DNA from 4 places in the Paenibacillus sp. FSL R7-0331 genome. Region 4 is predicted to be linked to each of the others. Evidence: riboswitches for the same ligand, from Rfam matches in the RefSeq annotation. Region 4 holds a riboswitch; each other region holds the start of a gene.
The links. A riboswitch is a leader RNA that binds a small molecule or an ion and turns the genes downstream of it on or off. The one in region 4 is predicted to bind cyclic di-GMP.

Region 1 (7,945 bases), 990 kb from region 4:
AAGCCCCAGGGCAGCCAGCGTCATACCTGTAATGTAATAGGGTGCCGGACTGGATTCCCCGGTCTGCGGCAATGTAGCGGCTGCTGCTTCTGTAATGCCGGGATCAGTAACACTACCCAGCGGTATTTCATCATCAAGGATAATTTCATCCTCCGGCCCCGGTCCGGCTGTCGGACTCGGCTTCGGCGTTGCTTGTGGTACGATTATTCCGCCTGCGGCAGCAGTTGCACTCGCGCCGGGACCAAGCGGCACAGGATTATCTTCAATTTCCAGTTCATCATCCGTCACAATCGTCCCGATGACCGTCGGACTGGTCGGGGTGGATGGAGTTCCGCCCGGAATAGAAACTACACTGGTGGGTGATGCCGTTGCCGGCACTGTAGGACCAGGCGTTACAGCGCTTGTTGGCGCTGCTGTTGGTGCCGTTGTTGGTGCTGCTGTTGGTGCCGTTGTTGGTGCTGCTGTTGGTGCCGTTGTTGGTGCCGTTGTTGGTGCTGCTGTTGGCACTGTTGTTGGTGCCGTTGTTGGTGCTGTTGTTGGTGCTGTTGTTGGTGCCGTTGTTGGCGTTGCCGTCGGTGCTGCTGTCGGCGTCGGCGTCGGTGCTGCTGTCGGCGTTGGCGTCGGTGCTGCTGTCGGCGTTGGCGTTGGCGCTGCTGTCGGCGTTGGCGTCGGTGCTGCTGTCGGCGTTGGCGTTGGTGCTGCTGTCGGCGTTGGCGTCGGTGCTGCTGTCGGCGTTGGCGTCGGTGCTGCTGTCGGCGTTGGCGTTGGCACTGCTGTCGGCGTTGACGTTGGTGCTGCTGTCGGCGTTGGCGTCGGTGCCGCTGTCGGCGTTGGCGTCGGTGCTGCTGTCGGCGTTGGCGTTGGTGCCGCTGTCGGCGTTGGCGTCGGTGCTACTGTCGGCGTTGGCGTCGTCGTCGGCACTGGTGTTGGCGTTGCCGTCGGCACTGGTGTCGGCGTTGCTGTCGGTACTGGTGTTGGCGTTGCTGTCGGCACTGGTGTCGGCGTTGCTGTCGGCACTGGTGTTGGCGTTGCCGTCGGCACTGGTGTCGGCGTTGCTGTCGGCACTGGTGTCGGCGTTGCTGTCGGCACTGGTGTCGGCGTTGCTGTCGGTACTGGTGTTGGCGTTGCTGTCGGCACTGGTGTCGGCGTTGCTGTCGGCACTGGTGTCGGCGACGGAGTCGCTGTAGGCGTAGTTCCGTTGTCGCGGCCGGTGTATGGCTTATGGTGGAACTCTCCGCTTCCTTCCAGGGAGGCTCCGATCATACTGCCGTTGATCTGCCCGTTGTTAAACGTAATTGCTGCATTCGGGGCCAGTACGGTCCCCATGATACCGATGCTTTCCATCCGCAAGGCTGTCGCCTGCGGGAAGTTATAGAGCACTTTATTCTGACTCACGCCAGTCAGCCCGTTTCCGTTCTTGAACGTGACTGAGGCTCCGTCAATATTAACGATTGCGGTAGATCCCTCCGGTGCGGTAATCCGCAGCTCATTAGCACCCGTAAGCGTACTTCCTGATACTGAGAATACATTCAGCACGGGATCGGTACCGGTCAGTTTAATATTTCCGTAGTTGTCTTCTGTTTTGCCGTTCACAGTCAAAGCTGCAAGCTGCAGGGACTTAGTGCGGAGCAGGGCAAACTCTGAAGCAAAATTAATTACATTCGCCTCCTGCCTTAGCGTCCCCGTCCCGCCCCGCGGTTTGCCGGAGCCTGAGTAAGTACCGCCGTACACGGCACTACCGTTAACTTCCCCCATGTCATAGCTCAGATTGCCGCCTGCCACCAGCGAATCCATTTCTGAGATTTCTGCTGCACTCAGACTATGGCCTACCGAATATCCGCCCTGGGTAAGGGTGATATGACCGCCGGCAGCCATTCTGCCTTCCGAATCACTGTGGTAGCCTTTAAGATCACCGAGAATAAACACATTGTACTTACCCGCAATGCCAGGAAGGGGAGTACTGTCAGCCCTTACCTTACCTTGTCCGGCGGAAGCCAGCCAGCCGCTGACCAGCAGAACTGCAGACATAGCCACTGCAAAAGATAACTTGAATACAGATTTACGATTCATTATTAATTCCCCCCGTAAGATGCGGTATAAACCCCGGCTATAGCAGCACCTTCACCTAAAAAAATGAACAAAAAAAGCCGCCAGGAAGTCAAGCTTCACGGCGGCCGGACGATCGTAGCCCTCTCTCAAAGGCTGTAGACTCCTGGCTTTGCGTCCCGCACTTTCGGGCGGTTTGCGATTATACATGAGAAAGTATGTAGTTGAAATAGAGTAAGTAGTCTATGACATTTGTTACTTTAGCACTAAACTAAGTGTATTCCCTGATCCGCATTATTGTCAATCTATTCCTTATAATATTTTTCCATAATAATCGAAATTTCTGAACGGAAAGGCTTTCAGAGCTGTTTTCCAGCCTATGATCCATGTCATTCTATTAATTGTCAGCCAATCCTCTCTTATACTCCGGAATACTCGTTTTTCATCGTTTAAAATTTAAGTATCTAAATAATGTAATTTAGTATATTCGAACTACTTAAATTTTTAATTAATAATAACCCTCCCGGAATTCCATTTATATCGTATTGTATGCTTGTCTGATTCATAAAAGGCATAATATATCTCATCAGACGAAAAAAAACTGCCGGCCGGTTACCCGCTGACAGTTCATCCCAAGCATTTTTTATTATATTAAAGCAGCTGCAGCCAGCCGATCATTGACATCCAGAGCGGAACACTTAAAAACAGGCCGAACACCAGACCACGGCGGAGATTACCTTCATGATTCATTTTCATACTCCTCTTTTCGGCATAAATTATTTTCAACTTTAGTATTACAAATTTAATATAAATCAATTCCGGATTTTTTATTGTGAATTATGTCACATTATTTTCCTTTTAAAAAAATAAAACAAAAAGCCTTGCCATGGGAGTTGGCAAGACCTGTAGGGTACCATATAACACTGGGGGGTGTCTGGTTTATTCAATATAAACGATCTACCTGAAAATAAGCTGATAGGAACCTAAAAGTTACATTAAAACTGTCCAATAGCCCAAAGTGCCAAATACAACGACCAGCGCTACGGGATAAAAAATTTTCCGGCTTACTTTATCATTAAATGTAAAAAATAAACACAGCATACAAAGCCACGCAATAAGAACACTGCCCATTTCCTATGCATACGCTCCTTCCCGACCTCTGATCTATACTTAGAAGATACCCTCAGGGCACCTGTTACATACCATTTTTTCCGGCATTATTTTTTCTCCTATATATAGAAGAAAAGCGCAGCATCCGGAAAAATCCGGAACACCGCGCTGCATCAATTGTTGTAATTACGGCCTGCGTTAATATGAGTACGGTTCCTTGCTCCCTTACTAATATAAAGCATCCTGATGATTTGTCAAATCGGACTGTTATCCGCAGGCTCTCAGATACAGAGCTTGGCACCTTCCGGCGCAAAAATAAAACGCAGCATCGGACTGAACAGCGGCTGCAGCACAGACATATGCCCTTCGCCCTGGAATTCATTATAGGCCAGCCGGCTGAACCCGCTGCCGGCAAATGGGACCAGACGCTCATAGAATGCTCTGGCATTCTCAAGCATACCGTCCTCCTCCGAGCCGATGCCAATCATCAGCGAGCAGGCAAGCTCCCCGTTACGCAGCTTCTCCTCCAGCTCAGGCAGCATATCAAACAGCACCTTGCCTTTCCACCAGAGGGACGGGCTGCCTGCGATATAAGTGCTGAACAGCCCGCCGCGGCGGATCAGCGTATACAGGGTAAAGAAGCCGCCCAGGGAATGCCCGAAGAGCGCAGCTCTGGAGTGGTCCACATTGTATCTGCGCCCGATCAGCGGCATTAGCTCCTGCTCAATGAAGTCAAGAAAAGCATCCGCCCCGCCGTTAACCGGCCAGGGCGAGCCGTCCGGACGCAGACCCTGCTGAACATCCGGCACAGTCAGGTCCCTGAAGCGACGCTCGGACACAAACGGCCCGTCTGCCGGATAACCGATTGAGACGATCATGCCGGACGGCAGCCCCCGCGGGTGCCGGGTCTGCAGACGCATGGCATCATTGAGCGAAGCAAAGTACGCGTTGCCGTCAACGGTGTACAGCACCGGATATCCCTCCGGCGGTGCAGGCTTCAGCGGAAGATGGACAAATATCCGGTATGTTAATCCGTTGTAGAGCGAAGTCATATCCCACATCTCGGTTCCGGGCAGCATGCAGGCACTGACCGGTGATAACAGCTCCGCTTCCATCTCAGCCCGCTTCACCTCCGCCCCTGTCTGCTGTCCTTCAGCCGCCCCGAACAGCCACAGCAGCGCTTCAGGGAACTGTGCGGACATAGAGGCTAAATCATGGGCCGCCCCGTCTGTAAGCGAGAGGCGCAGCCGCTGCTCATCAGCCAGCTGTCCGCGCAGGTTCCGGTATGCTTGAAGCGTGCAGGTAACGGCATGCCGCTGAATATTCTGTTTGTATACCCCTTCACGGTTGCCCACAGATAAATACAGCTTCTGTCCGTTGTCCGGCAGCGGGTTAGCTTCCGTATACGCCAGCATCCCTTCATACCAGATGGAGGGAGACAGCATGCCGAACCGCCCGAAGGCATCGGGACGGCGGTAAGCGGCCAGCAGCGTCACCAGCCCGCCCAGCGAATATCCGATCATTCCGGTGGATTCCGGTTCAGGAGCCGTCCGCAGGATGGAATCAATGTAAGGCTTAATGCTGTCAGCGATTTCATTGAGATAGGCAGGTCCTCTGCCGCCAAAATCCGCCCTTCCCTCTGTTGCAGCAGACTCCGGCCAGGGTGTATAATCATCATTTCGGGAAGAACTGCTGATCCCGATAACGATCAGCTCGGCCAGCAGCCCCTCGCGAAACAGCCTGTACATATAATTCAGGTTATTCATCATTAGTGTCGCACCGTCATGCAGGTACACAACAGGATATTGTTTTTGGGATAATGCATAGGAAGGGGGCAGGAATACCGTCAGCCGGCGTCCCTGCCAGTCCAGCTCTTGCACCTCAAACATCAGGCCTTCATCCTTTCATTCTTTCATTACTGCCACCGTTTCTTTCGTTATTATGAAAGCTTTTCATTCCATGCACCATAGACAGAGGCCGGAAACGGCATGGATTTTTGGACAAGGGATTGCAGAGGCACTTTCCGGGCGGCTACCCGGACACTATTAAAAAATAGAATAAAATTTTAGAGATCAGATCGCAGACGGGGCCTGGCCTTACCGTTTCTGAAGGGCTTTCAGGGGGCTGCCAAGGGCCTCCTGATCTATTGACTTTTCAACATATGGTAGTAAAATGATTGAAGTCCCCTAAATGTAGTGTATATAGTAGTTAAACTCATATATCTGGCGGATTGCCAGAATACCATTATCAAAGGTTAAATAGAACCACTGTTATAGGAGGTTAGAGCGACTATGCTGATTGCTTACGATTCCAAAACCGGCAACGTCAGACGGTTTATCAACAAGCTGAAGCTGCCTGCTGTACAAATCGAAGAGCATATGACGATCGACGAGCCTTACGTGCTTGTTACATACACCACCGGATTTGGGCAGATCCCCGAGAAGGTGTCTTCTTTTTTGGAGAAGAACCATTCCAGGCTGAAAGGCATTGCCGCGAGCGGCAACAAAAACTGGGGTGAGCTGTACGCCCACAGCGCAGACCTGATTGCAGAGCGGTATAATGTGCCGGTAGTCGGCAAGTTCGAGCTGTCAGGAACATTCGGCGATGTGGAGCGAATTAAACAGGAGGTGAACCGGGTTGCGGCATATTGAATTGAATAACATGTTGATGAAGAGAGACGAGACCGGATTTTTCCAGCTCGATAAAGACCAGGAGGCTGTAGCGGAGTTCATGCGTGATGTGGAGCGCCGCAGCTTAACCTTTACAAGCACCAAAGCCAAGATTGATTATATGATTGCCAACGACTATTACGAGGACCTGTATGACCGTTACAGCGCAGCTGAGATGGAGGATGTCTACCGGATCGCCCATGAATATGATTTCCGTTTCCCTTCATATATGGCGGCTTCCAAGTTCTATACAGACTATGCCGTCAAAACCAATGACCGCAAGCAGTACCTCGAGCATTATCCGGACCGTGTAGCGGTAGTAGCCCTGCACCTGGGACGCGGAAACGTCGAGACTGCCCGCACCCTGGCCCGTTCCATGATGGAGCAGCGCCTGCAGCCGGCCACCCCGACCTTCCTCAATGCCGGTAAAAGCCGCCGCGGCGAGATGGTTTCCTGCTTCCTGCTGGAGATGGACGACTCGCTCAATTCGATTAACTATGTGCTGAATACCTGCATGCAGCTGTCCAAAATCGGCGGCGGTGTTGCTGTTAATCTGTCCAAGCTGCGCGCGCGCGGCGAGACCATCAAAGGCGTTGAGGATGCAGCCAAAGGCATCATGCCTGTTCTGAAGCTGATGGAAGACGGGTTCTCCTATGCTGACCAGATGGGCCAGCGCAAGGGCTCCGGTGCGGCATACTACAATATTTTCGGCTGGGACGTGCTTGAATTCCTCGACAGCAAAAAGATCAATGCCGACGAGCGGACACGCCTGAAGACGTTGTCCATCGGTCTGATCGTGCCGAACCGCTTCTACAAGCTGGCGCAGGATAATCAGCCGCTGCATGTATTCGCACCTTACACTGTTTTCCAGGCCTACGGCACTCATCTGGACGACATGGACCTCGACGAGATGTACGACACCCTGCTCGCTGATCCGCGCGTGAAGAAAAAGATTGCCATGAGCGCACGCGACATGCTGACCAAAATTGCCATGATCCAGCTCGAATCGGGCTATCCATATATGATGAACAAGAGCAATGCCAATAGCGCCCACGCCCTGAAAAATGTCGGCCAGGTCAAAATGTCCAACCTGTGCACCGAGATTTTCCAGCTGCAGGAGACTTCCGAAATTAACGACTACGGCCAGGAAGATGCGATCCGCCGCGATATCAGCTGCAATCTGGCTTCCCTGAACATCGTGAATGTGATGCAGCACGGCAAAATCCGTGAATCCGTCCACGAGGGCATGCTCGCCCTGACTGCGGTCAGCGACATGACCACGATCTCCAATGCTCCGGGCGTAGCCAAAGCGAACAAGGAGATGCACTCCGTCGGCCTTGGTGTCATGAACCTGCACGGTTACCTTGCCAAGAACAAGATTGCTTATGAAAGTGAGCAGGCCCGCGACTTTGCACGTACATTCTTCATGACAATGAACTACCACTCGATTGAAAAGAGTATGGAAATCGCCGCTGAAACCGGCGAAACCTTCTACGGATATGCGGAGTCTGATTACGCGACGGGTGTTTATTTTGACCGTTACGTGTCTACTAATTACCAGCCGGTTACCGCAAGAGTGCAGGAGCTGTTCGCAGGCATCTACATTCCCACTCAGGAAGACTGGGAGCAGCTGCGCGAAGCTGTTAAGAAAAACGGCCTGTACCATGCCTACCGTCTGGCGATTGCACCGACTGCGAGCATCTCGTATATCCAGAATGCTACATCCAGCGTAATGCCGATTGTAGAGCAGATCGAGACCCGTACCTATGCTAACTCGACCACCTATTATCCGATGCCTTATCTGCAGCCGGACAATGTGTTCTTCTATAAATCCGCTTATCAGATGGACCAGTTCAAGGTGATTGATCTGATTGCGGAAATCCAGCCCCATATCGATCAGGGTATCTCGACCGTCCTGCACGTGAACAGTGATGTAACGACCCGTGAGCTGGCCCGCTGCTACCTGTATGCGGCACACAAAGGCCTGAAGTCGCTGTATTACACACGCACCAAAAAGCTGTCCGTCGAGGAATGCCTGACCTGCTCGATTTAAAGGGCCGTACGGCTACAGAAAGGGAGATTAGACCATTATGAGCGCAATTCAAGCCGTGAACTGGAAC
Region 2 (7,945 bases), 1.7 Mb from region 4:
CGTCCAGACGCTCCAGTATCTGCTTGTCCAGCCCCAAAGCGGCGCTGTGCAAATTCTGCTCAACCTGCTCCGGCCGCGTGGCGCCTACAATGACTGTGGATACAGCCGGCTGGTGCATCATCCAGGCTAGGGACAGGGCAGTAGGGGAGGTGCCGAGCTCGTCAGCTATCCGGCTAATCTCATTGCCCAGCCCGATCCGCTCGGGAGTGAGGAAACGGCTGAAGTTCGGATCGGTCTCTGCGCGCGAACCGGCCGGAGCCCCGCCGCTGTATTTACCGGTCAGAATTCCGCCGGCAAGCGGGAAATACGGGATGATGCCCAGTCCCTGGTCCAGACAGAGCGGCAGCAGCTCGTTCTCCGGTGTGCGGTCAGCCAGCGAATAGCTGCACTGGATCGAGGTGTACTTCATATAGCCCCGCGCCTCGCTGATTCCGAGCGCCTTCATCAGCTCCCAGGCAGCATAGTTGGAAGCGCCGATATAGCGGACCTTACCTGAGGAGACCATATCATCAAGCGTGCGCAGTGTCTCATCAAGCGGAGTATAAGGATCGAAGGTGTGAATCTGGTACAGATCCACATGATCCGTCTTCAAGCGGCGAAGGCTGCCTTCCAGCTCCGTCATCAGATGCCGGCGCGAGGAGCCGCGGCTTCCGTCAGCCCGCGGCAATCCTGCCTTGGTGGCCAGCACCGCATCCTGCCGTCTGCCTTCCAGGGCCAGTCCGATAATCCGCTCTGACTCGGTCCCGGCATAAATATTGGCAGTGTCTATGAAGCTGATGCCCTGATCCAGGGCAGTATGGATAATCCCGATTGAAGTTTTTTCATCGGCCCGCTTGCCGAATGCATTGGTTCCAAGGCCGAGGGCGGATACCTGCAGCCCGCTGTCGCCCAAACGGTTGAATTTCATGACAGTCACTCCTCTGAATGGTTTATTAACGGATTCAGCCCGCCGTCTTCCGCAAACAGCTTCAAGGCAGTATCAATCAGCAGCCTGACGGCAATCGAAGCCTCCTCCAGTGAATGGACGGCAATGTGCACATCGCGGTGGGCATCCGGAGAGAGCTCACGGATGATCACATTTCCGGGTGGTGCAAGCAGTGACAGCTCCGAGAGCACACCGACAGCCAGCCCCTCCTTGATCATGTTCAGCGCCGTACTGTAGCTGTTCACCACGTACTTTACGTTGAGCTCGCTGTCGGCACGCCTGAACAAATCAATCACCGGGGGCTCATAGCCGGCCCGGCAGATCATCATCGGCTCCTGCTCCAGATCCTTTACATGGACAATGCTGCTGTGACCCAGGGGATGGCCTTCAGGCAGCACGGCATAGAGCTTCTCCCGGAACAGCGGAATCGTCTCAAGCTCCTCCAGTGGCGGAATAATCAGTCCGGCATCAATCTGGCGGGTCTCCAGCCACTCCTTCACCTCGGCTACCGAGCCTTCATGGACAGAAATGTCTATACCGGGATACCTGTCCGTAATGGAACGGATGATCTTTGGTACAAAGTAAGCAGCAGCAACCGGAAAGGCGCCGATCCTGATAAGGCCCTTCTCCAGCCCCTTTTCTGCTGAGACCTCCTGCTCTACTTTGTTGAACCCGCCAAGAATTTCCCGGAAAATAATCAGTACACGCTTGCCCACCTCGGTAAGCATTAGCCCGCTGCGGCGGTCACGCAGCAGCAGCTTGACGTCAAGCTCGGCCTCCAGGGCGGAAATGGCCCGGCTGACCGCCGGCTGGGTCATGTTCAGCTCCAGTCCGGCTTTGGTGAAGCTGCCAGTCTCAGCAATTTTGACAAATAAAAGAATCTGATTATTGTTCATAACAAATATGGTATGCCCCTCATGATTATAATGCATTTCAATTATGAATACGGATATTGTATCATTTGGATTGAATAAGAAACAAGAGGTGAACACAATGTCGCAACGCAATAAAACGGTCATACTGCTTACTTTCCTGGTGATCGTCTGGGGCATCAACTGGCCGCTGTCCAAAATCGCCTTAACCTACGCGCCCCCGCTGCTGTTCGCCGGTATCCGTACCGTAATTGCCGGGATCATCCTGATTATAGCCGCACTGCCAAGATGGAGGCAGCTTGATTTCCGGCGGCTGTGGCCCGTCTATCTGGCTTCAGCTGTGCTCAGCATTGTCTTTTATTACGGATTCCAGACCATTGGCCTGCAATATGTTCCCTCCGGCCTGTTCTCGGCCATAGTCTTTCTGCAGCCTGTGCTGCTGGGCATCTTCGCCTGGATCTGGCTGGGTGAGAGCATGTACGGGCTGAAAATATTCGGCCTGCTGCTTGGCTTCTCCGGGGTAGCAGCGCTTAGCATCGGCGGATTTACCGGCAGCATCTCGGCAGCCGGAGTACTGCTGGCACTGGCCAGCGCACTGTGCTGGGCCCTCGGCACCGTGTATATGAAGCGGAATGCGGCGCGGGTGGATATGCTGTGGCTGACTGCCATGCAGATTATGATCGGGGGCCTGATCCTGCTGGCTGCCGGATCGGTTACAGAGAGCTGGGCGGCAATTACCTGGAGCAGAGCCTTTATTGTGAATACACTGTTTATCGCTGTATTCGTTATCGCACTCGGCTGGATGGTGTACTTTAAACTCATTAATGAAGGAGAGGCGGGAAAGGTAGGCTCGTATACTTTTCTGATTCCGCTGATATCAATCGGCTCAAGCGTGCTGATCCTGCATGAGCATGTTACGCTCAACCTGATTGCGGGTCTGCTGCTTATCGTCAGCAGCATTATCCTGGTGAATGTGAAGCTGGGGCGAAGCAGGAGGGAGCATCCGGGCGGCGGAGGAAAGCTGCGCCGGAGCGCGGGATGACCTGATAGACAAGAGCCTGCAGTCTGCTCCCGGAGCAGTCTGCAGGCTCTTGTCTGTTCATTAAGCCTGATTTCTTAACCGCAGGCTCTGGGCGGTAAATACGGTCTCCCCCGCCGGAGTATCAATCTCAGCGCTGTAGCCGCCGATATGGATGCTGGTGCCTGAGATTTGCCGGACGGAGATTTTATGCCCTGCTGTCAGCAGCGTTCTTTGTCCTGTTGCCGGTCCGGCCTGCTGTAATACAATGGATTGCCCCGCCTCGGCCGTGGAGCCGCTGCATACCGAATCTGCAGGAATAAAGCGGATATTACCCGCTGCCCGCAGGGTGGTGTTAACAGTGCCTTCCCCGTGAATATGCAGGTCGCCTCCCGACTGGAGCAGGCTGTCCTCTGCCCCGGCAATATCAATCCGCACATTTCCCTCGTGCATATGAAATACTCCGTCCCTGAGCTCCTCCAGCAGATCCAGGAATGTGCCGACTACATCATCGTTAATGAATTCCGTGAACTGTCCGGGGTGCAGAAAAATCTCCAGCATATGCTTCAGCTGCCTTGTATCCATAGGTGCAGCCGGATCGTCTCCGGCAAGTAGCTCCTGCAGTCCGCGCAGCATGCCGGGGATGTGGATGAATTTACCTTCGAGCAGGTGCAGCACGACCAGCCCGTATTTCACCGGCTGTTGGCGGGAGCGAAGATTGCTCTCCAGCAGCCGGGCGGCATTCCGTAGCAGGCTCAGTTCCTCTATCAGCTGTCCGGGGCACTTATACAGCCGGTGCTGTCTTGCCCCGCATTCACCGCTGTAAATGTGGCTGTCTGTAGCCCTGCCGCGGATGACTACACTGCCGGTGGCTGCAATCACAGCATGGCGGACGTCACCGGAGATGTATACGTTCCCTATTGCTTCTATAGTGTAATACTCCCCGATTCCCTGAGGTGCTATGATATCCCCTGCGAAAATAAGAGTACCTTCGGCAGCAGCCATATGATCCGGCAAGACGCAGGCTTCCGGAAAATCAATACGCATAGCCGGGGTATCCCAGCCCGTAAACCGCGGCCGGCCTTCACGCTGTGCGACAATCTCCCCGTTCGGCAGCAGCCGGCAGCAGCCGGAGTATGTAAGAGATATATCCTCCGGCCGCGGAGCCGGCAAAATGCCGCCGAACACATCGTACCCGGGCAATCCCTCTTCCGGGGGCAGCTTGCGGGCCAATATCTCCCCTGTCCGGACCCGGAAAGGTCTCATTCCGGAAGAGTCCGCTGCAGACTGTGGACCGGATGCTCCGCTTGTGCTGAACGCTTCTGTTAAAGACAGCCTTGCCTCCGGCTCAAGCCGCCCTTTTTTGCCCGGGAGCGGAGCCTTGCCTACAGCAATACAGACCGGCTGATAGGTCGGATTATTCAGCTCTGCGTACAGGGCCGGAATGTTTAGATTCGGGATGAAGGAGCTCTTAGACAGGTCGGCTACAATCTGGTTCACAGTCAGCTTCGAGAGCAGCAGATCATAGTTCGGCTCTGCCCGGACACATACCTTGGCCGAAGCGGGACAATTGACCAGCTTCCAGGCATACTTCTCTACACGGTAGAGCGTAAAATAGGCGCTGAGCCCGTCTTCGGAAACGGTAATCTGGTACTGCGGCTTCTCGCTGATTTCCCAGCTCAGCTGGTCAGATGAAGTAATGGCGGCGGGCTCTGTTGCTCTGGTCCGGTTAATTCTGAGGACGACGGGGTGAATGGCAGAGATGACGGCAGCTTTGCCGCCGGGTAAAGGGGGAGTAATAAAGATCTGGTCATTCTGCACGATAATCATTCCATTCTTCTCCTCATGCCCGGCAGATCCGATTGGCGGTATGAAGGGGAGAGTAGAAGAAAGAGAATGAACGGCACTGAAGACAGGCATGGCGCTGAACGCATGCCGTGGCTGATCAAGAGTGTGATGCGGCATTGTTTATAACCTCGCTTTTTTCGATTATCAGAAACCGGCAGCCTGGCAGCCATAAATGCCGAATGCGCATGATTAGGCCCATTGCTTTGCGTCCTGCCCTTTCGGACAGTTTGCCTTTATACATGAGACGAAGATAAACATTCAGCATGAGGTCATTTATTCGACCGTGATCGACAATAAAGAATTCTTAACTGGTACTATAGTACTGGATTTTAGTGGTTGCTGCAAATAATCCTTATTTTAATACTTGTGCAGCAAGTTTTCAACTGTGATTTTATCTAAAAAATCGCAGCCGTAGTAGGGTGCGATAGCCGGCAGTGGGGCTTAATCTCCAACTCGCACACCGGGACTACAAAAAAAGACTCTCCCAAGCTTACAGCTTGTGGGAGAGTCCTTTGTTAACAAGAGGGATACTGCGGGCAGCTTCGCTTCTTGCCGGCAGGGCTGCAGCAGAAACTGCTGCGTAACCGGCTTGCTCGATAACATCAAGCACACGGTTCAGATGGGAGAACACGGCGCCGAGATCGCGGATGGCTGTGAGCGGACAGTGCCCCTGCAGCTCAGCGAACCAGGAGAGCTGCAGCTCGCGGGCGTGACGCGCAGACTCCGTAAGCGGACGTCCGGCTTCTGCTTTCGACAGCGTCCTGGCACCGTAAAGGGCAATACAGTCAGCGGTTGCTGCCATGACCTCATTCATCCGGTCAGAGGCGGCATAGTGCGCAGGCAGCAGGGATAGCTCCTCCGCGATCTCCTGGACATAGAAGTGAACCTTCTGCAGATGCGCCGTAGCCTGAGCCAGTCCGTGCATTTCTTTACGGCAAGGATAATGTGACAGCGTGTACAGCAGCTCCTTCTGCAGGCTGCTGCTCTTCGCCAGCAGAGCGGAGGAGCGCTTCAGGGTGCTGCGGGCCGGTTCCCCGGCTTTGCCGCCTGCGGCAAGTCCGCTTAGGGAATCAGCCAGCAGCAGGCTCCCTTCAAGAGCCAGACCCTTCACCTTATCGAAGCCCTTCGGCGGAACAATAATCATATTAATCAAGAGGGCAATCAGTACGCCGATCAGCGTCTCTGCGAGTCTCCATACAACATAATGATCATGGTAAAAGGTAAGCGCGAGCACCGACGTTACCCCGACCTGGGAAACGGCCTGAACATTAATCCGGCAGGCGGTGGCAACTCCGATGCCGATCAGCAGGATCAGCAGAAGCGAGACGATGCCTATGTCCAGGAAGCGGCCTACGATCAGGCTGACCGCTCCGCCAAGCACAATGCCGAGCAGCCGGTAGCAGCCCTTTTCAAGTGAGGCTTTAACGGTGCCCTGTGTAATGAGAATGGCCGCAAGCGGTGCAAAGTATAAATACTGGTCGCCGTAAAGGCCGTGTACAGCCAGCCAGGACAGTGAAGCGGCCAGCGTAATCCGTATCATATAAAGGGATAATCCAAATTTCTCAAGGCGGTCTTGTAACCCCTCGTTCATGTTTGTCATCTTCTTTCGTAAAAGGAGGAATTTACAGGCTGTTTTCAGCCGTTTTCATTATAGCACTTCAAAACGGGCGTGCAGGGGCCATATTTTACGAACTTGTTAAGAATCCGCCGGAGTTTTTACATTGTACGTTATCGCATATAGGGGATTGATCCGATATGCTATATAATATGAAATGTTGTCGAAGCAGGGGCGGAATTGTCGGTGCGGCGTTTCTTCGCCGGAAGGCGCCGATTGCGCTCTGCGAGATGAGGGTAAAATAGGTTGTATTACATAAGGTAAGGGAGGTTGTTAGCTATAGCTACCCCGGAAGGCACTATTATTTCTTTTGACCAGGTTACTAAGCAGTATGATGATGAGGAGGCCGTGTTAAAAGGCGTCAGCTTTGAAATTGAACGCGGCAAGTTCTATACACTGCTTGGCCCCTCCGGCTGCGGCAAGACGACCATTCTGCGTCTGATTGCCGGCTTTGCAGAGCCGACGGAAGGTTCTATTTATCTGAACGGAAAAATGATCAACCACATTCCCGCCAACGAGCGGCAGGTCAATACGGTATTTCAGGATTATGCCCTGTTTCCGCATCTGGACGTGTTCGAGAATGTGGCCTTCGGACTGCGCATCAAGAAGCTTAAAAAGGATGTCATCACACAAAAGGTGCAGGAAGCGCTGCGTTTCGTCAACCTTGTAGGCTATGATCAGCGTGCAATTAATGAAATGTCCGGCGGCCAGAGACAGCGTGTGGCGATTGCGCGGGCGATCGTTAATGAGCCGCAGGTACTGCTGCTGGACGAGCCGCTGTCTGCGCTTGATCTGAAGCTGCGCACCGAGATGCAGTATATTTTGCGGGAAATGCAGCAGCGGCTGGGAATTACCTTTATCTTCGTCACGCATGACCAGGAGGAAGCGCTGGCGATGTCGGACTGGATCTTTGTCATGAACAAAGGGAAGATCGAGCAGAGCGGTACGCCAAATGATATATACGATGAGCCGATTAACCGCTTCGTTGCCGACTTCATCGGGGAGTCGAATATTGTACCGGGTGTGATGATCGAGGATAATCTAGTGGAATGGGGCGGCCACCGGTTTGAATGTCTGGATGCCGGTCTGCGTCCGAATGAAGCAGTGGAGATTGTTATCCGTCCGGAGGATCTGGAAATCTCCCCGCTTGAGCAGGGCAAGCTGAAGGTGCGCGTAGATTCCCAGCTGTTCCGCGGGGTGCACTATGAAATCAGCTGCTACGATGAATCCGGCCATGAATGGCTGGTTCACTCTACTCGTAAGGCGGAGGTAGGCAGCGAGATCGGGCTTTATTTTGACCCGGAAGCGATTCATGTTATGCGCTTCGGCGAAACGGAGGAAGAATTCGACAGACGTCTGGAAGCTTACGGCGAGGTAGAGAGCCATGACCAATAAGGGCCGGTCGTATTATCTCATCCCTTATTACCTGTGGATTGCCTTGTTCGTCATCGCGCCGGTGCTGCTGATTATTTACTATTCGCTGTTTGATCTGGACGGGAAGCTTACACTGGATAACTACGTGAACTTCTTTACACCGGTATATATGAAAATGATGCTGAACTCCTTCTGGTATGCGTTCCTGATTACAGCATTTTCGCTGCTTGTTGCGTATCCAGCAGCCTATCTGCTGACCCGCACGAAGCACAAACAGCTGTGGCTGCTGCTGA
Region 3 (7,945 bases), 420 kb from region 4:
AGTACCGCTCAGCTGAACATTATTGAAATATTCTGCATGCAGCCCGTTAGCTGCAGGTGTTGGCGTTGGTGCCGGTGCTGCTGTTGGTGCCGGTGTCGGTGCTGCTGTAGGTGTCGGCGTTGGTGCTGGTGTCGGCGTTGGTGCTGGTATCGGCGTTGGTGCTGGTGTCGGTGCTGCTGTTGGTGTCGGCGTTGGTGCTGGTGTCGGTGCTGCTGTTGGTGTCGGCGTTGGTACCGGTGTCGGTGCTGCTGTTGGTGCCGGCGTTGGTGCTGGTGTCGGTGCCGCTGCCTGACTTTCTGACGCATTCTTTACAAACAAAGCGTTCGCAGGAACAACGACCTTCGGCTGGCTCGGGCTCTGCCACATCATGCGGACACTTGCATCTCCGGCATTCTCGTAATACTCTACTTTGATGTCATACAATTGCCCTGCCTGCAGCGTGATGCTTCCCGTACGCTCGGTACCGCTCTGCTTTACCCAGCTGTCAATGATTGATGTGCCGTTGACCCAGACACGGATACCGTCATCTGAATTTGTAAAAAACTGATAAGTTTCACTATAGGCAGGCTTAATCTGACCGCTCCAGCGGATCGAAAATCCGTCAACCGGCAGTACAGGATCTGGAGCCCCCTGCCGCCAGCTGAAGTTGAGCTGATCATCATTGCGTACAAGCACCGGAGTACCGCTCAGCGTCATATTCTTAAAATATTCGCCGCTAAGCCCGTTAACTACAGGCTCCTGCAGTACGGAATCCGGAGCCAGGTCCGGCTTGGCAGCCTGTACCGGTACAGCTGTCGGTGCTGTTGTTGGAACCGGAGTCGGTACTGGTGTCGGCACTGGCGTTGGCACTGGAGTCGGTACTGGTGTCGGCACTGGCGTTGGCACTGGTGTCGGTACTGGTGTCGGTACTGGCGTTGGCACTGGTGTCGGTGCCGGTGTTGCTGTCGGTACTGGCGTTGGTGCCGGTGTTGCTGCTGCTGTCTGACTTGCAGCTGTATTCTTTACAAATAATGCACTTTCAGGAACAACAACCTTCGGCTGGCTTGGGCTCTGCCACATCAGGCGGGCGCTGGCGTCACCGGCATTCTCATAATACTCGACTTTAATATCGTACAGTTGTCCTGCCTGCAGGGTGATGCTTCCGGTACGCTCGGTACCGCTCTGCTTCATCCAGCTGTCAATCACTGATGTACCGTTAATCCATACACGGATGCCATCATCGGAATTCGTAAAGATCTGATAGGTTTCACTGTAAGCAGGCTTGATCAGACCGCTCCAGCGGATCGAAAATCCGTCAACCGGGAGTACAGGATCAGGAGCCCCCTGCCGCCAGCTGAAGTTCAGCTGTGCATCATTGCGTACAAGCACCGGTGTCCCGGACAACGTCATATTTTTAAAATATTCGCCGGTAAGCCCGTTAACAGCCGGCTCCTGAAGAGCAGGAGCCGATACCGGTGTTGCTATTGGCTTTGCTATCGCAGTTGGCGTCGGTACTGGCGTTGGTGTTGCTGTTGGAGCAGGTGTCGGTGTCGCTGTTGGTTTAACTGTCGGCGTTGCGGTCGGTGCCGGTGCAACCCATGCCTTATACTCATCACGGCCCAGGGTATAGCTGTCATTCATGAAGTTTTTGATGGTATCTGTACTGTTATTTTCATACAGCATTTTTCCCCAGTTCATCATGAAGGCATATTTTTGCTGGGACAGCTTCAGCTTTGCTATGCTTGGCATCTCACCATTTTCACCGATACCGATCGGTTTACCTGCGGCAAGACTGAGCAGACTGTCATAGTATTTATTCAAAAAGTCGTTATTATATATATCTACTGCGAGCACATCCACTTTGTCCGCACCCGGATAGGTGAGCTCATACGGATCGGAGTTGGAGTTAGGAGCATTCGGATTCCATACCCACAGTAAATTGTTTAATTGATGAACGTTAACAAAACGGTCATACATGATATTCCACAGTGCGGCAAAATTGTTTTTCTTCCCCCACCAGAACCAGCCGCCGTTCATTTCATGATAAGGTCTCCAAAGAATCGGAACTCCTGCATCACGCAAGCTTTTGAGAGATACGGCTACTTTGTCAAGGTCTGTAATCAGGGCATTATATTCAGTTGTGCCGGGTGTAACATATTTATTGAATTCTGCCTGCGTGATGTTCTTCTGCACATTTCCCCACTCGTATTTGGTGCCCGGCAGGCTCTGGTGAAATGTCATGGCTACGATACCGCCGGCTTTATGCCAGTTAGTGGCACTCCAGACGATGTTCTTACGCTGAGCAGCTACTCCGCTCTCGCTCTGTCCGCCGATCGCTCCCAGCTCATAGCCGTGCAGCGCTGCGTACTGTCCGCTTGTTCCTTTCAGCTTGTTGCTCAGCTCATCCGGACTTTCAAAATAATCATGCTGTCCTGTAATAATTGCATTCCCGGAAACAGCATACAATTTGTCCAGCAGCTTAACCGCCTCTGCTGAAGCATTGGAATTCACTGGTGCTCCGGTCACGGAAGCTGCTTGCACATTTGACGGCACAACGCCTAATCCTATAGGTACAGCGGACAATAAAACGGCCACGGACAATACGGCAGACAACAGACGAGACTTACGGTAAGCTTTCAACATTTATCTTCCTTTCGGTAGCCAGGCTGCCACTTGGGAGAGGCCCTATAGCTTTGCGTCCCTATCTTTCGAGTAGGTTTGCCTTTGTCGTTTTGGAAGGTGTTATCCCTCTTACCGTAAGTATCGACTCTATGAAGTTGTAGGTTTATAGCAAAAATGAAGAACTTTTAATAAATAGTTCCTAGTACCCGTTTCACGCTTTTCACAATTGGTTAAATAGATTAATTAGACCTATGAAATAAACTGATGCAGCTCGATGTCCTCCCAGTCCAGCGTAATCCGGATGTTATCCTCTTCCACAAGCTCCGACCCGCTCTGCACCTCTATAAACTCCACATCTGTCAGTGCCAGGATGGCATGCTTAGTGCCTTCAGGGATACGGACAACATCACCGGCTTTTACCGTATGCATTTTTTCATTGATGACAATGCTGGCTTCCCCGCTGACAAAGGTCCATATTTCACTGCGCTTGTGGTGCAGCTGATAGCTGATATTTTTACCTTGCTCGATAAAAATCCGCTTTGTCAGCACTTCATTTCCCTCATCGTACTTCACATAGTCGATAACCTTGTAATGGCCCCAGCGGCGTTCCTCGTACATCGGCCTTTGTTCGTGAGACTTCAGTACTTCCTTAATACGCGGGCTTTCCGCTTTATGAGTGACGAGAATTCCGTCCGGGCTGGCAGCGATGATCAGGTCCTTGGCCCCGATGACTGTAATCGGAATGTCCAGCTCATTGATCAGGCAGGTCCGCTCCGAATCAGAGGTTACTACCCCTTTGCCGACCAGATTACTGCTCATTTCCTCAGTCAGCGTATTCCAGGTGCCGAGATCCTTCCAGAAGCCGGCATACGGCTGTACAACAATTTTCTCCTCTTTTTCAACCACTTCATAATCAAAGCTGATGGATGCCAGCAGCTTATACTGCTTCTGCAGCTCCTCGTAATTAAGCGGCAGGCCTTTGCTCTGCAGAATATCCAGCAAATAACCGAGGCGGAAAGCGAATACGCCGCAGTTCCAAAGGGCGCCCTTGCTGATCAGCTCTTCTGCCTGTACACGGTCAGGCTTCTCCTGGAAATGGCTCACCTGCAGATAGCCGCCTTCCCCGGCCGCTGCACTGGTCGGAATAATGTATCCGTATTTCTCTGACGCATGCTCAGGCACTACGCCCATCAGCGCCAGGTTTGCGCCGCTCTCCTCCATCGTCTGCTCCAGCCGGATTACGGTATCGAAGAAGGAAGCTTCCACATAAGGATCGACGGGAAGGATCGCTACCGTCTCTGCCGGGGAAACACCGGCGATGGAATACAGATAAGCCGCTGTCAGGGCAATGGCCGGGAAGGTGTCGCGGCGCTCCGGCTCCACAATAATCGGCACATGGCTGCCGAGCTGGCTCTGAATCGATTCCACCTGACTGCGGCCTGTGGCCAGATAGGACGAGCCCGTCATCCCTGCTTCCTCCAGCTGTCTCCAGACCCGCTGTACCATGGATTCCGGTTCGCCCGCCGGGCTTTCCAGTACCTTCAGAAATTGCTTGGAACGTGAGTCATTGGACAATGGCCAGAGCCGTTTACCTGAACCGCCTGATAGAAGTACTAGTTTCATGGGGAACCCCTCCTTGGTATGTGGTGACGCTAAAATTTCGGATTGTTATTGGGAGCTGCACGCTGATGAATGCTAGGATGCTCCTATGGAATTCTTTATTGCTGCGCAAGATTCTAAGTGATTGCACTTTTATGAGAGTCACTGCAAGGAATATTTGGGCTTCCGGCCGCTGTTGTCTTCGGATTTCCTGATTTAATCCGCTGACCGCGGTAGAAATCCGAAGACAGCATCTGCTTCCGAAGCGAGCTTTCCTGCGGAAAGCTTTCAGGCGGACGCTACCGCTCCTCCAGCTCCAAAATTCCTCTCCGTTCCATTTCATAAAAGTTTAGTTATAAGAACCTTTGCTCGCCCGCCAAGCATTCCGAAAGCATCTTATGCTCGCTGTTCACGCAGGGAAGGCTCCCTGCTAAAGATCCGGAATTGCCGCTTGGTTGAGCGGCAGCTAAAGACTAAGAGCTAAAGATTAAGAGCTAAAGACTAAGAGCTAAAGACTAAGAGCTAAAGACTAAGAGCTAAAGATTAAGGGCTATAGTTATGTCAGAGTTTTGCACTATGCAAGAAAAAGATAAGAACGTACAAGCGCACAAACTTTAAAGTTAAAAAACTTACAAGCTACAAGCTTATACCGCGCCGGCAACAGGAGAGTATCCGCTAAGCCCGCCCATCTGCGGGCGGCCGACAGAATGATACTCAAGGCCCGTGCCTTCAATCTGCTCCTTGGAGTACAAGTTGCGGCCGTCGATCAGGATCTGGCGGCGCATGGTGCCGGCCAGGTGATGCAGATCAATATCTTTGAACTGCGCCCAGTCGGTCAGCAGGCAGATAGCATCGCTGCCTTCGGCAGCCTCCTCCGGTACGCCGCACCAGCGCAGCTGCGGATGATCATATTGTTCGCGGAAATTGGCGGCGGCGATCGGGTCGTACAGCTTCACTGTGGCGCCCTCTGCTACCAGTGCTTCCACTATCTCGCGGGCCGGAGCCTCACGGACATCATCGGTGTTAGGCTTGAAGGCCAGGCCCCAGATACCGATAACTGCGCCGCGCAGGCTGCCGAGTGATTCATGCAGCTTGGAGATAATCATGAACCGCTGGTCCTTGTTCACCTCGACCACGGATTTCAGCAGCTTGAACTCGTAGTCCACGTTGCCGGCAATCTGGATCAGCGCATTTGTATCTTTCGGGAAACAGGAGCCTCCGTAACCGATGCCGGCCTGCAGGAACGAGGAGCCGATTCGCCGGTCCATCCCCATGCCTTCCGCCACCATGGTCACGTCAGCTCCCACTTTTTCGCAAATGTTGGCAATCTCGTTGATGAAGGAGATTTTTGTCGCCAGGAATGCATTCGAAGCATATTTAATCATTTCCGCACTGCGGATATCCGTTACGAAGATATTTTCTGTAAAGCCCTGATGAAGCTGGCGCATGACCGGCTCAATGGTCGGATTGTCGAGCCCGATAACGATGCGGTCCGGGTGCAGGGTATCACGGATCGCTGAGCCCTCACGCAGGAATTCAGGTGCGGAAACAATATCGAAGGGGTGGTTGGTGCGGGAAGCAATCAGCTTGCGGATTCTTTCGTTCGTTCCGACCGGAACCGTCGACTTGGTCATGATGATTTTATAGCCTTCCATCGCCTCGGCAATTTCGGCTGCCGCACCTTCTATATACTGCAGATCCGCTTCGCCGCCCGGCAATGACGGTGTGCCAACCGCCAGGATGACGATATCGGAGCGGCGCACCGAATCCTGAAGATCTGACGAAAAGGACAATCTGCCTTCACGCAGATTCATTTCAATCAGCGCCTCGATGCCCGGCTCATAGATCGGGGATTCCATCCGGTTAAGCTTATTGATTTTCTCCTCATCCTTATCGACACAGATCACATGATTACCATTCAGTGTAAAGCAAACGCCTGATACAAGACCGACATAGCCGGTACCGATAACTGCCAGCTTCATATAATCATCCTCCTTTTAGGAAATTAACGTAGGCTTGCTCTACATACTGCTTGAACTGCACCATAAACGCCTGTTCATCGAACTTGCGGGCATGACCCATAATCCGGCCGATATCCCATGCGTAGGACTCCACTTCATTTATGGCCTTCAGTAAATCGTCAACCTCCTGGTGCTGGAAAAACACGCCGTTCACATAAGGGACGATCGTATCCAGTGCACCGCCGGCCTGATAAGCAATAACCGGTCTTCCTGCAGCATTTGCCTCAAGCGGCGTAATGCCGAAATCCTCTTCACCCGGGAATATAAACGCCCGGCACTGTGACATCAGCCCTGTTACCTCCGCATCCTCAAGCCTGCCCAGGAAGGATACATTGCCTTTGGCCATGCCCTCCAGACGCTTGCGGTCCGGCCCGTCTCCGACGATGAACAGCTTCAGCCCGTTCCGGTTAAACGCCTCCACCGCGAGATCGATCCGCTTGTAGGATACAAGCCGTGATACGATCAGATAATAATCGCCGATGGAATTCGAGCTGGTAAAGCGTGAAGTATTGATCGGCGGGAAGATAATATCCGCATCCCGGTGATAGTAGTTCTGAATCCGGGTCTTCACAACGGAAGAGTTGGCCACGAACTGATTGACGTTTTTACTTGTCCGCTGATCCCAGGTCTTAAGCCGCTGCATATAGACCTTCAGCAGTCTTTTGAACAGTCCGGAATTCGTTTGCCGCTCCATGTACGTGTCATAATCCCAGGCAAAACGCATCGGCGTATGGCAGTAACAGAGATGGAACGTCGATTCGGGCACCTGAATGCTTTTCATAAAAGCACTGCTGGAGCTCAGGACGATATCGTACCCGCGAAAGTCCAGATCACGGATGGCCATAGGATATAGCGGCAGCACCCCTTTGAAATTGGTCTTCACTCCCGGAATTTTCTGCAGCCAGGAGGCCCTGATGTCCGCGTCTTTGAGGTTGTCGGTCAATCGGCTTCCGTTGAACACGGTTGTGAAGATCGGAGCTTCCGGATACATGTGGTGGAATACCTCCACTACTCTTTCCGCTCCGCCCATTTGGATTAAGTAATCGTGCGCTATCGCAATTTTCATGTGAATCATCCTCAAAGTTTTATGGAGCAGCATCATCAAGCAAGATCAGGTTGCCGCCAGCAGGCCTTTGTAGTAATCAACAATGTCTTTGACGGTATTCTCGATGACAAAATGCTCTTTCACCCGCTTGGTTCCGTTCTCGGCCATCCGACTCCGCTCTTCAGGATGGTTCAGCATCCAGAGAACGGATTCTGCAAGTATTCCGGCATCCCCTGGCTGAATCAGCAGCCCCGTCACTCCGGGAACTACGATCTCCACCGGCCCGCCTTCATTCGAAGCGACCACCGGCAGTCCCGCTGCCATGCCTTCTACGATAACCTGGCCGAACGGCTCAGGCGTAACCGACGTATGAATCAGCAGATCGGCTTTTTGCATTAATCCCTGTATGTCATCCACATGCCCCAGCAGACTGACATTCGTCAGATCATCCTGCTGGATCGTACGGATTAATTCCTGTTTGTATTCCTCTTCTCCGAACAACGCATCCCCGGCCAGCCAGAACTTCACCCTGCTGTCCTGCTTGAAGGCTTTGGCTGCCTCCAGCACGACATGTTGGCCTTTCCAGTGTGCCAGCCGTCCGACCAGCAGCACGTTGAAATCCTTCTGGTCCTTTCTGCGGGTTCCTTCACTGATCGCCTTGGCAAAGGCGGAGTAGACA
Region 4 (7,945 bases):
ATGCGGTTCTCCGGCACGTGGGATATCCCTGCATCAATGGCGCCGCGGACAGAAGCTGTTTTTACCGGACTGCCGTCAAAAATGATCTCCCCGCTCCTCCAGATTCTCAGTCCCGTAAGCACCTCTGCCAGCTCCTTCTGTCCGTTGCCTGCAACCCCCGCAACTCCGACAATCTCACCCTCGCACACGGAGAGCGACAGGCCGTCAAGCGCTTTGCGGCCATGATCGGCCGAGACCTCCAGGCGGTTGACCACAAGCAGCGGTTCACCCTGAGTGGCTTCACGCTCCTGGCGGCTGATCGTCACCTCTCTGCCTACCATCAGGCGGGCCAGCTCCAGCTCATCTGTCTGTGCCGTGGCCAGTGTGGCAATCATTTTGCCTTTACGCATAACGGAGATCCGGTCTGAGGAAGCCAAGACTTCCTTCATCTTATGTGTGGTCATGATGACCGTCTTGCCTGACTGCTTCATGACTCTAAGCGTTTCAAACAGCTGCTCAGCCTCCCCCGGAGTAAGCACGGAGGTCGGCTCATCCAGAATAATGATATCCGCCCCCCTGTACAGCGTCTTTACAATTTCCACACGCTGCTGCTCACCGACGGACAGCTGCCAGATCGGACGGTCAACCGGAAATTTCAGCCCGAACTGCTCTCCCAGCGCGCCTATTTCTTCATGCTTTTGCTTAATCCATTTGCTCCCCCGCCAGAAAGACGACTTTTCGCCAAGCACGATATTTTCCGCTGCTGTGAGCGTCTGCACAAGTCTGAAGTTCTGAAACACCATACCGACTCCCAGAAGCGCCGCATCCTTAGGGGAGCGGATTCTGGCCGGCTTGCCGTGAATCAGAATCTCACCTTCATCCGCCCGGTATACACCTGACAGCATACTCATGACTGTGCTTTTACCTGCTCCGTTCTCACCAAGCAGCGCGTGTACCTCACCCGCGTTTGCCGAAAAATCGACTTGATCGCTTGCCGTTACAGAACCGAATCTCTTCACAATCCCGCGCATTTCAACCGAATGGTCCTGCATATTGGGATGCTCCTTTCCTTATAGTTGTAGTACGGGTGGGGAAGGTTCCACTAGCCCGGAACCCGCCCCACCCATATGAACATGAAGTATGATATTAGGGTCAAGCCGTTATTGCGGGATTGTACCTTCTACACCCTGAGTCAGCCAGTTCATGCCGAGAATTTCCTCAAGGGTAAGCGCCTGGCCCTCCTGGACCTTAACATTGCCCTGATTATCGGAGATCGGGCCGGTGAATACCTCCAGCTCGCCGCTGATGATTTTGGCCTTTGCCTCTTCTACAAGTGTCTTCACATCATCTGGAACCTTGTTGCCGAACGGTGCAAGCTCAACCATACCGTCAGCCATATCACCGGAATACTGCTCACTCTTCCACGTTCCGTCCATTACGGACTGAACAGCCTTCACGTAGTAAGGACCCCAGTTCCATACAGGGTTGGTCAGATAGTTATCCGGTGCATATTTGCTCATATCGGAGTCATTACCGCCGGCATAAGCGCCGCGTTCAGCCGCTGCCTGGAGGGTAGCCGGGGAATCCTGATAGGCCAGCAGGACATCAGCGCCTTTATCGAGAAGGCTGATCGCCGCCTGGCGTTCAGTAGCCGGGTCATACCAGGTGTTAGTCCAGACTACATCGACCTTGATATCCGGATTAACACTCTGCGCTCCCAGCGTAAATGCGTTCAGATTATAAACAACTTCACTGATCGGGAAAGCTCCTACATATCCGAGGTGATTCTTAGTAGTCATTTTTCCTGCCGCGATACCGGACAGATAGCTTGCCTGATAGTTCTTGCCGAAGTAGGTACCCATATTCTCAGCTGTCTTGTAGCCGGAAGCATGGAGGAATTTCACGTTGGGGAATTTATTAGCTACATTGAGGGTGAAGTCCATATATCCAAAGCTTGTGGTGAATACAATGTCGTGGTTTTGTGCCAATTCAGTAATAATGCGTTCCGCATCGGCACTTTCCGGTACATTTTCTACGAAGTCTGCTTTAATGCCCAGCTCTTTTTCCATATACAGACGGCCCTGGTCATGCTGATACGTATACCCGCCGTCGCCCGGAGGTCCAATGTAGACAAAAGCAACCGTCGGCTTCTCTGCTGCCGGCTCTGTCGTTGCTGCCGCCTCAGTTGCTGTCCCCGCATTCGCCGATGCCGGCGCCTCAGTTGCAGCAGCGTTCGTAGATGCAGCATTGTTGTTGCTTCCGCAGCCCGCCAGCACTACCGCAAGCGCAAAGGTAAGCATTAGGCTCACCGTAAATCCCTGACCCCTTTTTTTCATAATTCTCCTCCTCCAGGATATCTCTCTTAATGGTTCAAACCATTAATGTATCTTTACTATACTGAGACAGAGCGTTTACGTAAATTTACATAACATACGTTTGTGCTATATAATAAGAAGTTCGGATCTTTTTGTGCCTGATGCACTAAACCGCAGCGAATTATATATAAAATATGTGATATTAACTTACATTTATCTGGCAAGCCCTATAAAGATGTCAGCTTTCACCGCGAAAGCTCCATTCCTTACGGATATCTCCGAAGTCAAACCGGCTCCCGGCATCCATAAAAAGACGGGCAGGGTCAGACTCCAGCACAACCCCCTTATACTCAGAGGAATGCATAATTTCAGCCGCTCCCTTATCCCCGTCCAGCCCCTGCAGCACCGTGAACATCCTCCGCGAAAAAAGAGCCGGCGGCATATTCATCCCTTCATTGGTACTGGCCACATAATCCAGTCCGGGGTTCCGCACATAGGTGTCCTTCAGGCGGCTTACAAGCGAAGCTGTAATAAAAGCCTGGTCAGAAATCGCCACCACCACTGCATCCGGCTGCATCGGCAGAATAGCGTTCAGCCCGCAGCGCAAAGAAAAGGACAGGCCCAGATGGGCAGTCAGGCATGTTTCAGTCCGCCTTGTACTCTGCTCATTAGCAGGCGGCAGCCATTCCAGATTATCATCTGCCCGGACGACTACAACCAGAGGCTCAAGAGAACAGCGTTCAAGCTCACTGAGGGCGATGCTTCCAAGCTTGACTTCCGGAGACAGCTTGAACGGCACTTTGGGAGCCCCCATCCGGCTTCCAGGTCCTGCCGCCAGATAAATACCTGCTACTTTCAATGAACTCCACTCCTTCCGGCAGCGCCGCAGCGCCCGCCCATTTAAGTTTAGGACACCATCAGCATTATTCACGCTCCAGCATTTTCCGGAAAACAAATACGAGCTTAAGCCGCATCAGATCATTGATTTTTTTGAAGTCAACATCCAGCAGCTCACTGAGCTTCTCAATCCGGTAGGTGGCCGTGTTGCGGTGAATGAACAGCTTCTTGGCTGTTTCGTTGACATGGCCGTCATTATCAAGATAGACCTCCAGTGTATGGAGCATCTCCTTGACGTATTCCGGCTCCCGGCTGAGCAGTCCGCGCAGATTGCCGTGAATGTATTTCTTCATTAATTCCGGCGGAATCTGGCCAAGCAGAAGGTCCAGCTCAAGCTGCCGGTAATGCACCACATTTCCGTATGCGCCCCAGTGCCGGGCTATAGACATGCATTCCTTCACCTCGGCAAAGGCTTCCTTCAGCCCTTCCGGCTTCACCTTGACCGTGCTGAATGCAGCCCGCGGGTAATATCCGTTATCAAGCTTCAGCCCCTGGAAGCATTCATGGATCAGCTCGCGGAGCTGCTCCGGGCTATGTCCGGTTGACGGAAGCAATGACACCAGCCCCTCATCCATAATGACATGAATGCTGTTCAGCTTCCCTAATACAGGGTGTTCCGCATACTCCTCCTTCAGCCGGAGCAGCTCCCCCTGCCGTTCTTCCCCGGCAACTGCCGTCTCAGTCAGCAGCAGCTGGAAAGGTGAATGCAGCAGCTTCACCTCCAGCCTGAGCGCAGCCTGCGACAGTTCAGTGCTGGAGAGTCCGCCGCTTAGGCAGCGGCGCAGCAAGCCGCTGAATTCCCGGTGCTCGGCCGGTTCAAAATAATCCTCATATCCGGAATGAATATGATACGAAATAAGCTCGGCTCCCTGGATGAACAGACTCTCCTCCACAGGCAGCAGCAGCGGATCTATGGAACAATACAAAAGAAACCCTGTGCACTTCTCTCCCTGCATCAGCGGCAGCCGCAGGCCTGTTCTGTCACCGGCGCGGAAGCGCTGGTTGCGGTTCTGCCACGGCCAGCCCTCCAGCAGCTGGCTGCTGTTCATTTCAGAATTATTGTAGACAATATCCCCCCGGCTGCTTACAACTGCAAGCTTGTAGCCGATCACCTCAGATACCGACTCAAAGAGGGGGCGGCCGCGGCCGGAGCGGAGCGCAAAGCGCATCAGCTTGCGCTGCTTCTCCAGGATACTCTGCAGCACACTGGTGCTTCGCGACAATTCAGCTCGGAACAGCCCGTTCATCTGATCGGAGAACGTGAACTGGAACGGCAGCTCAATCAGCGGGAAATTCAGCGTCTCAGCCTCGGCAATCAGCTCCTGCGGCACGGTATCCCAGAAGCGGCCCAGCTTGATGCCCAGCGCCGATGAGCCTCGCCGGTTCAAGGTCTGCAGCAGTGCGGAAGCATCTTCAAGGCTGTCCTTGATCAGATACGCGGTAGTTAACAGCATCTCCCCCTCTTTAATCCAGTCCGAGATATCCGGTGCATCCATTACGTTGATCGACTTCACAATTCTGTGCTTGCCCTTGGCTCCGGCGATAAGCTTGGCCTCGGATAAAGGATAAATGGACAACGCTTCTTCGACAGTAAGATGCATGCCACCCCTCCTTAACTAAGTTTGTTTATTAACCAGCGTTCTTTATGTTACTTTATGTAACATTATAGATAAAATGACCCCTATTGGAAAGAGAAAAGTGAAAATACCATTCGAATATGTCAGGTATAATAACGTATGTCACACAATCTTAATATAAATGATTTTAGTTAAACAGTTTAAAAATCATATTGTAAATAAGCTACTTTAGTACTAAAATGAAGATTGCTTTTGTTTGTATATTTGAATCTTTAAATCTTTAAACTCTTTTTTGTCGACTTACGTCGGGCAAAAGCCTTCGTTATCGGCCGAATCATTGTTCCATTTAATAAAGGCAAACTATCTGAAAGGATGGGACGCAAAGCAATGGGCCTAAAGATGCAGTAACCATGCATCCACGGCTGCCAGGCTGCCACCGGGAGCTGTCACCAGCTCTTATGTCCAAATGCCACTGATTACACAAAAAGGAGCTAACAAAATGCCTCAGCGAATGACCGCAAAGGATTTAAACACGCTGACAGATCCGCTTGACGTTAAGAAAATGGAACCGGAAGGCGAACCCGCGATTTCTCTGCAGCCCAATGATAAAGAAGATAATGACGGAATGATCCTCGTCCAAAACAATCAGCTGCATATTACCTCCCCGTTGCCCGGCGGCAGGCCGGCAGTTATTACAGCGCGTCCGCCTCTTGTTTTGAAGCTCAATAATGAAACAGTCTCAGGTCCGGCAGAAGTACTGGCAACTGACCGGGTTACCTGGACGGTTCAGGAACCGCCCCAGTACGAGATCAGCATCTCCGATGACAAGCTTAAAGCCTTCCTTACTCTTAACTATGTACAGCAATATCCATGGAATCTCGTGAATTCCCCGGCAACCAGCCGGCTTGAATTAGAGGCACGCCTTGACCGTTCCCTCCTGTTGTCCACACTAACCATTGAACAGATCATTGCCGTTTTTGAAAAAAAGTCGATGGTCCGTAGTCTGAATATTCCCTCTATTTATGCAGAATTAAAGAACCCGTCCCATCAGCCGGTTTGTGTCGCGGAAGGCATGCCTCCTGTGCCCGGTACGGATGCAACACTGGACTTATTTTTCCCCGAGCATATTGAGAAGGCTTTCAGCGAACATGAAAACGAAGACTCTGCGGATTACCGCAGCCGCCTGCGGATTCCTTCAGCCAAAACAGGTGATATCATTGCCCGCAAGCACCTGTCCCGGGAGGGGGTTCCAGGCTACGATGTGTATGGAGGCATATTGCCTGCAGCCCCCGCCAGAGATATTAAAGTGGCCGTCAAAGAGCATACAGCGCTGCTGCCGAACCACGAAATCACCGCACTGAAGGATGGACGGCCGCGGATGACAGGAAGTAACATCAAATACCTCGATATATCCGCTGAATATGCGGTTCCGGGTAATGTGAATATCAATACAGGCAATATCGTTTTTTCTGGCGATGTGATTGTGTATCAGGATGTTGAAGCTGGCATGATTATCGAGTCTCTGGGCAACGTCTATATTTACGGCAATGTCAACAGCTCTACTATTACAGCGACAGGAAGCATACTTGTTATGGGAAATGTAGTCAGCAGCCAGCTGTATTCCGGCTATTACGGCGTGATGTACAACCGGCTGTACAGCCTCTCCAAGCAGCTGATTGAAGAGGTTCATTTGCTGAGGCAGGCTTCAGGCCTGCTTACCGAGAAGGTAGAATCGCGGAAGCAGACAGCGAAGGCCGGTCAGATTATTCTTCTGCTGATGGAAAGCAAGTTCAAAAAAATTCCCGGGCTCATCCGTAATCTGCAGGCCGTCTTTCCTGGCATTAAGCACACTTACCATCAGGACACTGAGCAGCTGAAGCATATGCTGGATGTTTTTTTACGTCCGGCCCAATTCATTGATTTTTTGAGCGATGTCATCCTGGACTCCTTTTTAAAATTGCTTAAGGATCTGTATTCCGGTGTAGCCCGTATGCAGGAGTCACAGGTCCGCGTGGACCTGTCCCAATGCCAGAACAGCACTGTTAAATCTAGCGGTGATATTATTATTCATAAGGACGGGGTTGTGCAAAGTGAGCTTTTCTCCTCGGGTGACATCACTTTCCGCCATAAGGAAGCTATATGCCGCGGGTCAAATCTGGAGGCAGCCGGAACCCTCACTGCCCAGACAGTAGGCGGTGAATCAAGCGCCGTCTCATCCCTGAAAGCCGGCCGGAGGATCACTGCCCGTAAAATGCATGCCGGCAGAGTCACAGTGGGCCGCTATTCGGAAGAAATTATTGAGCCTGCCGAGGACTTCGTGTTCCCCCCGCAAAGCATGTAGCGTAAAGATTGGCAGCTGCTCCGGAACTGGTGTACATATCCGTTAGACAAAGTAAAAGAAAAGGATCGAAACCGGTAACTTTCGGCTTCGATCCTTTTCTTATGCCATATTCAGCGGCAGAATAGCTGCTTGTCTGGCGGAAAGCTTCAACAGCCCGCCCTCTTCGCACTAAGTCCATATTTCATTAACCCATGAGAGCAGGCGGGAGTCCTCTCCGCTGCCGCCGATAACAGACAGCCCCAGCGGCAGGCCGGCCGGACCTTCAACCGGCAGAGTTACCTGCGGCAGGCCCGCCAGACCGGCAATGCAGCTTAGCATCATAGCCCCGCTGCGGTTGCGTTCCAGCTGCTGCAGATCAGCACCGCGCAGCGGGGCCGGTCCGGGCACAGTCGGGATGACCAGGCAGCGGTCCTCCCCGAGAAGCTCCAGCAGCCGTTCAGCAATATCTCGCCGCCGGGCGGCTGCCAGGCTATGGTCCTGCCCGGCGATGCTTGCCGCCCAGGTGAAGCGTGCAGCAATATCCGGACCAAAGACCGGCTGCTCCTGCCTTATCCACGCGCCATGGGCCGCCCAGATTTCAGCAGCCTGCAGCTCTCTGAACACATCCATCCAGCTTTTCAGGCCTTCTGCAGAGACTACGTTTTCTACAGTCTCATCCGCAGCAGCCTGCAGCCGTGTTAGCCCCTGCTTAAGGAAGGCGGCACTTTCCGGCTCAGCCAGCGCCCAGCAGTCCGCCGGTATGTACAGCCTGACCATTCTGGACGGGGGGCGTTCCAGGCCGGGGATTCGGCCGGGTTCAGACATTCGGATCACTGCCTCTTCTCCTGCACGGTATT

Region 1: linked by a shared signal. The riboswitch ahead of R70331_RS30925 (choice-of-anchor A family protein) and the one ahead of R70331_RS06335 (flagellar assembly protein A) in region 4 are both predicted to bind cyclic di-GMP.
Region 2: linked by a shared signal. The riboswitch ahead of R70331_RS28980 (flagellar assembly protein A) and the one ahead of R70331_RS06335 (flagellar assembly protein A) in region 4 are both predicted to bind cyclic di-GMP.
Region 3: linked by a shared signal. The riboswitch ahead of R70331_RS31985 (PA14 domain-containing protein) and the one ahead of R70331_RS06335 (flagellar assembly protein A) in region 4 are both predicted to bind cyclic di-GMP.

What each region holds. Positions count from the first base shown of each region.
Region 1 is NZ_CP009284.1:473,727-481,671, reverse strand. Features, by position in the region: gene R70331_RS30925 (choice-of-anchor A family protein) at 1-2,070, opposite strand, end outside; cyclic di-GMP riboswitch class I at 2,167-2,257, opposite strand; gene R70331_RS30245 (alpha/beta hydrolase) at 3,438-5,045, opposite strand; gene nrdI (class Ib ribonucleoside-diphosphate reductase assembly flavoprotein NrdI) at 5,448-5,807, shown strand; gene nrdE (class 1b ribonucleoside-diphosphate reductase subunit alpha) at 5,794-7,878, shown strand; gene nrdF (class 1b ribonucleoside-diphosphate reductase subunit beta) at 7,916-7,945, shown strand, end outside.
Region 2 is NZ_CP009284.1:6,650,636-6,658,580, reverse strand. Features, by position in the region: gene R70331_RS28995 (aldo/keto reductase) at 1-907, opposite strand, end outside; gene R70331_RS28990 (LysR family transcriptional regulator) at 913-1,821, opposite strand; gene R70331_RS28985 (DMT family transporter) at 1,919-2,839, shown strand; gene R70331_RS28980 (flagellar assembly protein A) at 2,900-4,645, opposite strand; cyclic di-GMP riboswitch class I at 4,814-4,905, opposite strand; gene R70331_RS30830 (FUSC family protein) at 5,154-6,254, opposite strand; gene R70331_RS28970 (ABC transporter ATP-binding protein) at 6,549-7,673, shown strand; gene R70331_RS28965 (ABC transporter permease) at 7,663-7,945, shown strand, end outside.
Region 3 is NZ_CP009284.1:1,049,277-1,057,221, reverse strand. Features, by position in the region: gene R70331_RS31985 (PA14 domain-containing protein) at 1-2,532, opposite strand, end outside; cyclic di-GMP riboswitch class I at 2,633-2,712, opposite strand; gene R70331_RS04520 (sugar phosphate nucleotidyltransferase) at 2,851-4,224, opposite strand; gene R70331_RS04515 (UDP-glucose dehydrogenase family protein) at 4,845-6,182, opposite strand; gene R70331_RS04510 (glycosyltransferase) at 6,187-7,287, opposite strand; gene R70331_RS04505 (glycosyltransferase family 4 protein) at 7,333-7,945, opposite strand, start outside.
Region 4 is NZ_CP009284.1:1,468,155-1,476,099, reverse strand. Features, by position in the region: gene R70331_RS06355 (ABC transporter ATP-binding protein) at 1-1,031, opposite strand, end outside; gene R70331_RS06350 (BMP family ABC transporter substrate-binding protein) at 1,140-2,315, opposite strand; gene R70331_RS06345 (nucleotidyltransferase family protein) at 2,533-3,153, opposite strand; gene R70331_RS06340 (PucR family transcriptional regulator) at 3,218-4,792, opposite strand; cyclic di-GMP riboswitch class I at 5,113-5,206, shown strand; gene R70331_RS06335 (flagellar assembly protein A) at 5,268-7,109, shown strand; gene R70331_RS06330 (amidase family protein) at 7,278-7,945, opposite strand, start outside.